2 regions of the Enterobacter sp. Taxon_2 genome follow, and region 2 is predicted to be linked to the other one. Evidence: predicted binding sites of a transcription regulator. Region 2 holds the regulator's gene; the other holds the start of a gene.
The links. The regulator CRP, encoded in region 2, controls carbon source genes, mostly activating them, when cyclic AMP is high. The targets are predictions, from matches to a motif close to ATGTGANNNNNNTCACAT.
Positions count from the first base shown of each region.

Region 1: cdd (cytidine deaminase) is a predicted target of CRP. The motif match lies at 2,287-2,304, and genes of this name have one in related genera.

Region 1 is NZ_CM178024.1:3,283,486-3,289,033, reverse strand. Features, by position in the region: gene AC4IC4_RS15650 (glutamine synthetase family protein) at 1-376, opposite strand, end outside; gene sanA (outer membrane permeability protein SanA) at 501-1,217, opposite strand; gene cdd (cytidine deaminase) at 1,344-2,228, opposite strand; gene AC4IC4_RS15635 (CidB/LrgB family autolysis modulator) at 2,358-3,053, opposite strand; gene AC4IC4_RS15630 (CidA/LrgA family protein) at 3,050-3,445, opposite strand; partial or broken gene AC4IC4_RS15625 (type 1 glutamine amidotransferase) at 3,636-4,339, opposite strand; gene AC4IC4_RS15620 (AraC family transcriptional regulator) at 4,399-5,196, shown strand; gene dusC (tRNA dihydrouridine(16) synthase DusC) at 5,238-5,548, shown strand, end outside.
Region 2 is NZ_CM178024.1:4,419,655-4,425,202, reverse strand. Features, by position in the region: gene AC4IC4_RS21140 (YccS/YhfK family putative transporter) at 1-1,672, opposite strand, end outside; gene crp (cAMP-activated global transcriptional regulator CRP) at 1,730-2,362, opposite strand; gene AC4IC4_RS21130 (OsmC family protein) at 2,674-3,078, shown strand; gene AC4IC4_RS21125 (phosphoribulokinase) at 3,165-4,034, opposite strand; gene AC4IC4_RS21120 (YheU family protein) at 4,065-4,283, opposite strand; gene AC4IC4_RS21115 (hydrolase) at 4,280-5,302, opposite strand; gene mdcA (malonate decarboxylase subunit alpha) at 5,531-5,548, shown strand, end outside.

The DNA.
Region 1 (5,548 bases), 1.1 Mb from region 2:
CCTGCGGACAGGGACGCAAAGAGCCGGCGACCGGAACGCACAGCCGGTCCGGTTCATCATAAAGCGGGGCGGCGATTTTTCCTTTCTGATCCATCGAGTAGACCGAAAGGGGAAAGTAACAGCCTTTTTCCAGACTCAGCATGCTCTCCACCGACAGACGCTTGCCACGCATCGTGCCGTTGATATCGTTCAGGTAAACGTCTACATGTTTCGTCTGCGGGTAACGTTCCAGGTAATCGGCTACTTCCACTGAAATGTTGTGCTGCAGGGCGTCAATTTTTTCATCAAGCCAGAGACCGGAATTGAGTGCGCCAGGAAGTGATAAACCGGGAAGGTTAAAATACGGACGGAGACTTTTGAGGAAAAACGCATTCATTATCGAGTTCATAGTCATTCTTCAATGAAGCCGTAGCGGCAGTGAACTCAGCTTAAAAGAGCCGACGTAAAGGGGAGATAAAAAGCGTCAGACCCGGCGTAAAGAAAGTATAAAGGCGGTGCTGTTATTTCTCTTTTTTCTGCATATCGAGCAGCTGCTCGGGCGTGACGGCCGGGTAACCCTGCGCGTCTTCCGGCACTTCATGCATCGCCGGAATCGGCACCAGCGGGCCTAAAAAGCGCGGTTCGCGCTTAAAGATATACAGATCGGCCAGGGCACCAAAGCGGGCACCGAACTCGCGGACGCGCACGCTCAGCATATCTTTTGGCGACGGCACTGCATAGCACTGTGCCTGAATGCCCATATGCAGCGCGATAAACAGCGCGCGCTCGCAGTGGAAACGCTGGGTGATGATGATGAAGTCGTTGGTGTCGAAGACTTTGCGCGTGCGCACGATGGAGTCCAGGGTGCGGAACCCGGCGTAGTCGAGCACGATATCGGCAGGATCCACGCCCGCGGCAATCAGGTCCTTACGCATCGTCACCGGTTCATTGTAGCTTTGCAGCGCATTATCGCCGCTCAGCAGCAGGTAGTTCACCTTGCCGCTGTTGTAGGCGTTCAGCGCGCCCTGAATGCGGTAACGGTAATACTGGTTGATGACGCCGGTGCGGTAATACTTGGCGGTGCCGAGCACCACGCCAACCTGACGATAGGGCAGGTCCTGCAGGTCGTCAAAGATGTAGGGGGCGGTTTTCCAGCTCATCCAGCGGTCGAGACCGAGCACGATCAACAGCAGTATGCCGACCAGGACAGACAGGCTGTAAAAAACGCGCTTTAACATGCAGATGGCTCGTGCGTGGATGAAATTTAACTCAGGCTACTTTACCCGCCTGGTTAGCGCAAGAAACAGCGACTCAACTGAGGGGTTTTTCAGCAAACTGGCGGGCATTTCTGCCCGCCGGAAGGATTACGCCAGCAGTACGCGGTCAATTGTCGTACAGCCTAATGCTTTGAGCGTTGCGGCGGTGGCATCCCACTGAATCAGCGGCGCATCGGCAATCTCGGCCAGAATGGCGCGCTGAATGTCCGGATAGTCATAGCCGTTCAGGCTCAGCAGGTTAAGTGCGCCCTGCAGCGGCGGCAGCGTTGGGTTAAACGCTGCGTTTTCCGCATAGCTGCCGGTGAAGATTCGGCCATCGCGGCACTGCAGCGCCACGCCGCTCGGGGACTTGCTGTACGGCGTGTGGCTCTTGTTGGCGGCGGTAATCGCCGCCTGGCTCAGATCATCGCCGGACAGGGCGAAACCGTGGTTCTGCTCGTCCATCAGCAGGGTTTTGATCTCCAGATCTTTCGGGCCAAACGCGTCAGGCAGATAATCCGCCAGCGTGTGCGGCGCGCGGCCTGGCAGGTTGATGCGCAGCTGCAGCCCGCTGTTCAGCTCGTTCATGAACTGACGGCAGTGGCCGCAGGGGGTGTAGTTAACGGTAATGGCGCTCAGGGCTTTTTCACCGCGCAGCCAGGCGTGGCTGATGGCGCTCTGCTCGGCGTGAACGGTCTGCTGCATGGTTGCGCCCAGGAACTCCATGTTGCCGCCGAAGTACCAGGTGCCGCTGACGCCGCGCGCAATGGCCCCGACGTTGAAGTGGGAGAGATCGGCCCGCGCGCAGGCAGCAGCCAGAGGAAGCAGTGCGAAAGCCAGCGCGTCTTCATCCAGTCCCGTTGCCTGTTTCAGCATCGTGACCTGCTCCGCGGTCAGCAGGGCGGGGAAGTGTGCATCTGCCAGAACGGGAGCAAGGGCTGACTGCAAATTCTCAGCAAGCTGGGCGAAAGCAGCTTGAAAACGTGGGTGCATGGCGTTTGCCTCATAAAGGTTAATGGATCGGTAGTTTACGGAGCCGTCAGGGCTTTATATGTGATCCACATCTCATTATGTATGCAACTTATGAAATCAAAATAAAATTTGCGCGACGCATCGCAAATTTTAGCCCATCACCGCCAGAATAAGCGGGAAAATGAACGGGGCCAGCAGGGAGGTGATAATCCCGCAGATCACCAGCGCCAGGGAGCTAAACGCTCCTTCCTGATAATCCAGCTCCGCGCAGCGGGCCGTGCCCAGGGCGTGGGAGGCGGTGCCCATCGAGAGCCCCCGTGCCGCTTTAGTATGAATACGCATCGCGTTCAGCAGGGTGTGGCCAAACACCGCGCCGAGAATACCGACGAAAATGACGCACATCGCGCTGATGGCCGGAATACCGCCGAGGCTGCCCCCAACCGCCATCGCGATAGGCGTGGTCACCGATTTAGGCAGAATAGAGGCGGCAATTTGCGGCGAGGCCCCCATCAACAGCGCCACCGACGTACCGGTGATCATCGCCACCAGGCTGCCGACAAAACAGATGGTAATGATGGATTTCCAGCGGGCGCGGATCTGGTGCAGCTGCTCGTATAAAGGAAAGGCGAGCGCAACGACAGCGGGCTGCAGCAGGTCGTTTAAAATTTTGCTGCCGGCAAAGTAGCGTTCGTAAGGAATACCGGTGAGCAGCAGGAACGGGATAATCACCACCATTGCCACCAGCAGCGGGTTCAGCAACGGCATTTTGAAACGTGCGGCAAGCTTGCGCGCGGCGAAGAACACTGCCAGGGTGAGCGGCAGGGACCACCAGATATTGGCCATCATTTTTTTGTTTTCTCCCCAATCACGTTACGTTCGCCATGCACCAGATGTGAACTCCAGCTCACCACCAGGAAAACCACCAGCGTACTGACCGCGCAGGAGACCACGATCGGGCCGAACTGGGCCTTGAGCAAATCAAAATACTGCATGACCCCAACGCCGATAGGCACGAAAAGCAGCGCCATATAGCGAATGAGGACGAAGCAGCCGGGGTTGACCCATTTTGCAGGCAGGATTTGCAGCGCCAGCAAAACGAAGAGGATCAGCATGCCGATAATGCTGCCGGGGATGGTGATGGGCAGCAGCGACGCGATGAAAATCCCGGCATACAGACAGGCGTAAATCAGGACGAATGCGCGCAGATATTGCCAGATAATGTTCAATGATTTGCTCATGGTGATAGTCCTTGCTGAAACGCATTCATCATACAATTAAACCTAAAAATGTGCCATGGATCACATCATGAATTTTGAGCATACCAGACATTCCGGAATGGAACGTCCGGTATCACCTTACCGGTGCAGGCTACAGTTTAGAGGAAAGGGATTGCGCTGGCGAAACGGCGTGCCAGAGAAGGCATCAGCGTCAGGCGGTCAGTTTATCGAGAAAAGAAAACAGCACCTGGTTCATTTCGCAATAATCATGCGAGCGGAGTTTTTCTGCCGTTTCGACAAAACGGAATTCACCCGCGCGGCGGAGGTCACTCTGCGAATGCTCAATCAGCAACTCTACCAGCTCCGGCGTTAGCTCCATATGGCACTGGAAACCGTAAACCCGTTCGCTGTATTGCACAATCTGGCGGGGACAGCCCTCGCTGTAAGCGAGAACCTTAGCCTGCGGCGTCAACCCTGGCATGTCGTTATGCCAGTGACCGACGTTCAGCACGCTGCCAAAGTCCTCAAACAGCGGGTTCGCCTTGCCTGCATCTGTGAGCCTGACGGGAAATTTGCCGATCTCTTTTTCCGGGCTATGACAAAACGCTGCGCCCAGCGCTTCACCGATAAGCTGCGAGCCCAGACAAACGCCTATCACCGTTTACCTGCCTCTATCGCGCGGCTGATGAGTGCCTTTTCCGCCTGCGCATCAAACCAAGGGCATTCCTCACGCGTGGTGGCGGGTGACTGCGGGCCTCCCATGATGATAAGCAGATCTGTGTGCCCCAGCGCCTCGGGTAACGAATCGCCCTGATACACTCTGGTGTAGCTCAGACTGCAGCCGCGACTTTTCCCCCAGATTTCATAGGCGCCAGGTGCCTCGAAATGTTCATGAATAATAAAATGGATGTGCATTGCGTCTCTCTCTGGTTACGTGTACAAGCAGCATCATAAGAGGAAGGGGGAAATGTGAAATGCCAACCGTTATCGATAAAACGCCAATTCACGACGATGCTATCGGATGGTCAAGAGGGGCAATTCGCTATACGCGCGGTGAAGTGGATCCGCCTCATCGGCATTCGCAGGGACAACTTTTGTTTGCCATCAAAGGGGTGATGCTGGTCGAAACCGGCAGCAAACGCTGGGTCATACCGCCACAGCGCGCGCTATGGATCCCTCCGTTTCAGGAACACACCTACAGCGTGTTATCCACAACGGAGCTGCGCGCGGTCTGGTTTAGCCCGGCGCTGATAGCGCAATGCGAGCCTTTTAAGCGGAAAGAAGAGGTTCACGTGATTATGGCGACATCGTTGTTCAAAGAGCTGATTGCCGGGCTGTTCAGCGCGGAATACCGGCCGGCAAGCCAGCGCAGCATGGCCGTTTTGCTGCTCGACATTCTCAGTGAGACGCAGCAGATTTCGGCCGAATTACCGATGCCCGTTGATGAGCGCTTACATCGCGTTGCCTGTGACATCATTGCCAACAATCTCTGGGACGTATCTATGGAAAGGCTGGCGGAACAGGCCGCGATGTCTGAACGCACATTTTCACGCGCGTTTATCAAAGATACCGGCTTTAGCTTCCGGGCCTGGCGACAGCGCGCAAGGATTTGTGCCTCGCTGGACCTGCTCGCAAACGGATACCCGGCTAAGCAGGTGGCCTGGATGCTGGGATTTTCTGGCCCGGCGGCATTTGCTGCGGCGTTTCGCGCCATTGTCGGGGCAACGCCAGCTGACTTTTTCCCTGAACAGAAGCGCTTCCCAGCGATATAGAGAGCGGCTACTATAGCGCGTCTTTTTTCACAGGTACTGCTATGCGTGTTTTACTGGCCCCAATGGAAGGCGTGCTCGACTCCCTCGTGCGCGAGCTTCTGACCGAGGTGAACGATTACGATCTCTGCGTGACGGAGTTTCTGCGCGTGGTCGATATGCTGTTGCCGGTAAAATCCTTCTTCCGACTGTGTCCCGAGCTGCACAACCAGAGCCGGACCTCTTCCGGCACGCTGGTGCGTATTCAACTGCTCGGCCAGTATCCGGAATGGCTGGCGGAAAACGCAGCCCGCGCGGTTGAGCTGGGCTCTTACGGGGTAGATCTCAACTGCGGCTGTCCGTCTAAGCTGGTGAA
Region 2 (5,548 bases):
AGTTGAACAGGGCGTTGTGCGCCTGGTTGACCTTCATGCGCTGATAAGCCAGCGGCGACGGCTGCGGGTCGTCGCTCAGGATCAGGCGAATGGCCTGCTGGTCGGCTTCCAGCGCGTCGTGGGCGTTCTGGCGCAGCAGTCCACTTTGCCACTGCGGCCACAGCCAGACCATGCCGCCAAAAGCAATCAGGCAGCCGATCAGGGTATCAATCAGCCTGGCGACAATAAACTGTTCGCCATTGAGCGTGAGCAGCTGCAGGGTATATACCGCCGTCACCGTAAAGCCCACCATCGCCCAGCCGTAGTTTTTGCGGATAATCAGGTAGCTTACCAGCGTGATCGCCAGCATGCCTGCCAGGGTATAGCCTTCCGGCACGTGGAAGTGCAGCGTCACGCCCGCGATGATCAGCCCGGCCATGGTGCCGCCCGCCCGATGCAGAATACGCACCCGCGTGGCGCCGTAGCCGTTCTGAGTGACAAACAGCACGGTCATTAATATCCAGTAGGGTTTCGGCAGATGCAGCGCCATGCCCATCAGGCTGGCGGTACTGAGCATCACGCTAATTCGTGCGGCGTTGCGCAGGGCGGACGATTTAAGAGAAAGATAGCTTTTGAGCGCGGGCAATAGCGGCAGCCGTTTCTGCTTATCCGCCATCAGGTCGCGGGGATAAAGCGGGCGCTGCGTGCGCAACACGCGGGCGATACGGCTGAAGTGCCAGGCGGCAAACTGGCCGACGGGGTTATCCGGATGCTGACGAGCGATTTTCTCCAGCGCGCCCAGCTGTTTGTCCATGTTAAAGCGCGTCGGGTAGCGGTGATAGAGAATATCATCGGCCAGAACGCGCAGGCGTGCGGACACCGTCTGCGCGTTCCAGCGGATCACCGCTTCGGCGTGGCTGCGCTCGACCAGCTTTTGCACCTCCTGCGGGTGGTGCAGGCTCACGGAGATATGCTCCTGCAGATCCAGCCCGACCTGGAAGGTGCGCAGCAGCCGTTTGTACTCGTGGTTCTTGTTGGCGGCGAGCATATGCAGCTGCTGATAGCACTGGCTTATCAGATCCACCACCTTCTGCTGGCGCGTCAGCAGGGGCGGTAAGGATTTTTCCGGATCGGTATGCTGGGTCAGCAGGGTGTATTTGGCTTCGCAGTAATCCGCAAGCTGCACATAGAGCAGGCTCAGGGATTCACGCAGCGGCTGCTCCCGCCACAGCCAGAACCAGAACCAGTTAAACAGGCCGTACCATAATGTCCCCAGGGCGTAGATCAGCAGCGGCTCCCACACCGGCATATTCCCGGCGAGGCTCAGCGTGAAGATGGCCGCAATCAGCGACGCGGGAAGCAGGCGGGCGTGCAGCGAACTGATTTCCGCCGTGACGCCGAGGGTCATCGCCAGCACGGTCAGGATCAGCGGCAGCGGGATATCACGAGCCAGTAACAGCTGTACGGCGAGGCTACAGCCCGCAAACAGGCAGCCGCCGATAATCAGGCGTTTGAAAAAGCGCTTATGCGGCGTGTCCAGACCGGCGATGTTGCAGCAGGCAGGCACGAGGGAAAACAGCAGACCTTGCTGAAGATGTCCGAGGATCAGGCCTATGGCCACGGGAAGACACAACACCAGCGTTTGTCGCAGTGCGTAGTTAACTTCCGGGTGATAGATCAGCCTGCGCCACATGGAGAGTAGAGACAAAAACGGCGTGACACCTTGCGATGGCACGCCGTTTAAGCGGAATTAACGCGTTCCGTAAACCACGATGGTTTTACCGTGGGCAGAGATCAGGTTTTGATCTTCCAGCATTTTCAGGATACGGCCCACTGTTTCACGGGAGCAACCGACGATCTGACCAATTTCCTGACGGGTAATTTTAATTTGCATGCCGTCCGGGTGGGTCATGGCGTCTGGCTGTTTCGCCAGGTTCAGCAGGGTCTGTGCGATACGGCCAGTCACGTCCAGGAAGGCGAGGTTGCCCACTTTCTCTGAGGTGACCTGCAGACGGCGCGCCATCTGGGAAGAAAGACGCATCAGGATGTCAGGGTTAACCTGAATCAGCTGACGGAACTTCTTGTAAGAAATTTCAGCCACTTCACATGCTGTCTTTGCACGAACCCAGGCGCTACGTTCCTGGCCCTCTTCAAACAGGCCCAGTTCACCGATGAAATCGCCCTGGTTCAGATAAGAAAGGATCATCTCTTTCCCTTCTTCATCTTTGATCAGCACTGCCACCGAGCCTTTAACGATGTAATACAACGTTTCCGCTTTTTCACCCTGGTGAATCAGCGTGCTCTTTGATGGGTACTTATGAATGTGGCAATGAGACAAGAACCATTCGAGAGTCGGGTCTGTTTGCGGTTTGCCAAGCACCATGCGCTGTTATCCTCTGTTATAAGCTGTCACCAGAGTCATCAGATGCATCCGGACTCTGGGGTTGCAATCGAATTCTTACCCATACCCTGGGAAGTCGGCTACCGTAACGTTTCGCAGCCAGTAAAGTTTGATGTCCTCTGCATACATGTGTAACGTCAATGTATTACTGTAGCATCCAGAGTGTTTTAGCATAGCTTTCGCCGCGTGTCTCCTGGTGTCTCGCTTCAGCATGATGCAGGTCGCCTTCCATTGCGAGAAATGTAACGCACGCGTAATCTGTCACCAAAAATGCAACGTTGGAGTTTAAGAATATGCAAGCGCGCGTGAAATGGGTTGAAGGTTTAACGTTCCTGGGCGAGTCCGCGTCAGGACACCAGATTTTGATGGACGGTAACTCCGGCGATAAAGCGCCAAGCCCAATGGAAATGGTGCTGATGGCGGCAGGGGGATGCAGCGCCATTGACGTGGTGTCGATTCTGCAAAAAGGTCGTCATGACGTGACGGATTGTGAGGTTAAACTCACGTCAGAACGTCGCGAAGAGGCGCCACGCTTGTTCACCCATATTAATCTGCACTTTGTGGTCACCGGTAAAGAGTTGAAAGACGCAGCGGTCTCGCGTGCGGTGGACCTGTCTGCGGAGAAGTACTGCTCTGTGGCGTTAATGCTGGAGAAAGCGGTAAAAATCACGCATTCGTATGAAGTGATCGAGGCTTAATCTTTTGGCGGGTGGCGCTTCGCTGACCCGCCCTACTAAAGCATGACCGTAGGCCCGGTAAGCGCAGCGCCACCGGGCAAAACAACTCACGCAATCTGCTTCCCCTCCATCAGTCGCTCCACCAGCGGCGTCATGATGAGCTCCATCGCCAGCCCCATTTTTCCGCCCGGCACGACTAACGTATTCATGTGCGAAATAAACGAGCCCTGCAGCATGGCCAGTAGCCAGGGGTAATCAATGCCTTCGAGATTGCGGAAATGGATCACCACAAAGCTCTCATCCAGAGACGGGATGCTTTTGGCGGCAAACGGGTTGGAGGTGTCCACCGTCGGCACCCGCTGGAAGTTAATATGGGTACGGGAGAACTGCGGCGTCAGGAAGTTGATGTAATCTTCCATGGAGCGCACCACCGAGTCCATCACCGCCTCTCGTGAATGGCCGCGCTCGCTCATGTCGCGCGTCAGCTTCTGGATCCACTCCAGGTTAACGATAGGGACCACGCCGACCAGCAGATCCACGTGGCGCGCCACGTCGTGTTGAGGGGTGACCACGCCACCGTGCAATCCTTCGTAAAACAGTACGTCGGTGGGTTCCGGCAGCGGTTGCCACGGGGTGAACGTCCCCGGTACCTGATTCCAGGGAACGGCTTCATCATAGGTATGCAGATACTTGCGGGACTGCCCTTTGCCGCTCTGACCGTACTCTATAAAGGTTTGTTCCAGCAGGCCGAAGTCATTGGCTTCCGGGCCGAAATAGCTGATGTGTTTACCCAGATCGCGCGCCTTACGGATGGCCATATCCATCTCCGGACGCGTGTAGCGGTGAAAGCTGTCGCCTTCGACCTCCGCCGCACGAAGATTCAGCTGGGCGAAAATCTTGCGAAAGGCGAGGCTGGTGGTGGTGGTTCCCGCACCACTCGACCCCGTAACGGCAATAACCGGATGTCTGGCAGACATAGCAACTCCCTGACTTAAAAGGGTGGAAGATCAGCCGTGAAACGCGTTGCGGGGCATGATATTGACCGTCTCATGCAGTTCTGACCACACCAGCACCACGTCGCCGCTTTTCAGCTGGCGCTTAACATCGTTGACCTTTTGCTCAAGCGAGCGTTCCTGTTCACCATAATCGGTGCCTTCGCGTAATACAAAACTTTCAATCAGATTATCGAGTGTTTCGGGAGCCAGATCCTGCCAGGGAATAATCATTTTGCACCGTCCAGATAAGGGGTTAGCCAGTCAGGAATACGCGTCTCAAGCCACATTTTCGGGCGGCGCAGCGTACCGCCGATAAACCCGACGTGGCCGCCGTGCTCGGTCAACTGATAGTGAACGTTGTCGGGCAGGAATTCCTGAGCGGGGATCGAGTGATGATCCATAAACGGGTCATCTTTGGCATGGATGATCAGCGTCGGCTGCGTGATCTTACTGAGCAGCGGCATGGCGCTGCACTGACGATAATAGTCAATCGCATCGGCGAAGCCGTGGATTTTCGCGGTGATCAGGTCGTCGAACTCGCGAATACGGCGCACCTTTTTCAGCTGGCGCAGGCTGACCGGCAGTGTATCCGGGTAGGCTTTCAGCTTACGCGCCGCGTTGGCCTTCAGCAGGTTGAGCAGGTAGCGCTGATAGACGCGGGAAAAGCCTTTATCCATGTGGTAGCTGCACTGCTCCAGCATAAACGGTGCTGAGACAATGACGGCGGCATCCAGCGGGACGCTTTCACCCTCTTTGGCCAGCAGGCAGGCCAGCATATTGCCGCCCAGCGAGTAGCCCACCGCGGCGGTCGGCACGGTGCCAAAGTTGTCCCGCAGCCAGTGTAAAAACCACGTTCCGTCTTCGGTTTCACCCGAGTGATAAATGCGTTTCTGACGATTCGGTTCGCCGCTGCAGCCGCGAAAATGCATCACCACGCCGAGCCAGCCGCGCGCTTTTGCCGCCTCAATTAATCCATGCGCATACGGGCTGTGCAGGCTGCCTTCCAGGCCGTGAAAGACCACCAGACGCGGCTTATGGCGGGCCTGTTCCGGCGCTTCGCTCCAGGCGAGATCCAGAAAATCACCGTCTGGCAGGTCAAGCCGCTGCCAGTGTGGGGTGAACTGAACCTTGCGGCGGATCAGTCGCGGCAGCATGGTCTGCAAATGGCGATTGGCCACGCCGCGCATAGGCACGAACTCAGTGCTGTCTTCGGCCGCAATGTCGAAGTCTGATGGAATGATTTGGGTCATAAGGGCGATGCTGATTCTTGTCAGAAATTTACGGTACTTTCCGAATTGTACCCCGTTTAGCCTGGTTTTCCGAAACATGAACTGATCCCGATCACAAATCTTTACCTTGATTATTACTCTCAGGCTAATGATTCCACTCTACGCTTAATTGATGCCTTTCTCACCAGAGCGCACACTTTACTCAACGTTAAGCAAATCAAAATGATTAGCTGAATCAGGAGGTTAATAATGTTATCTGGGCAAACA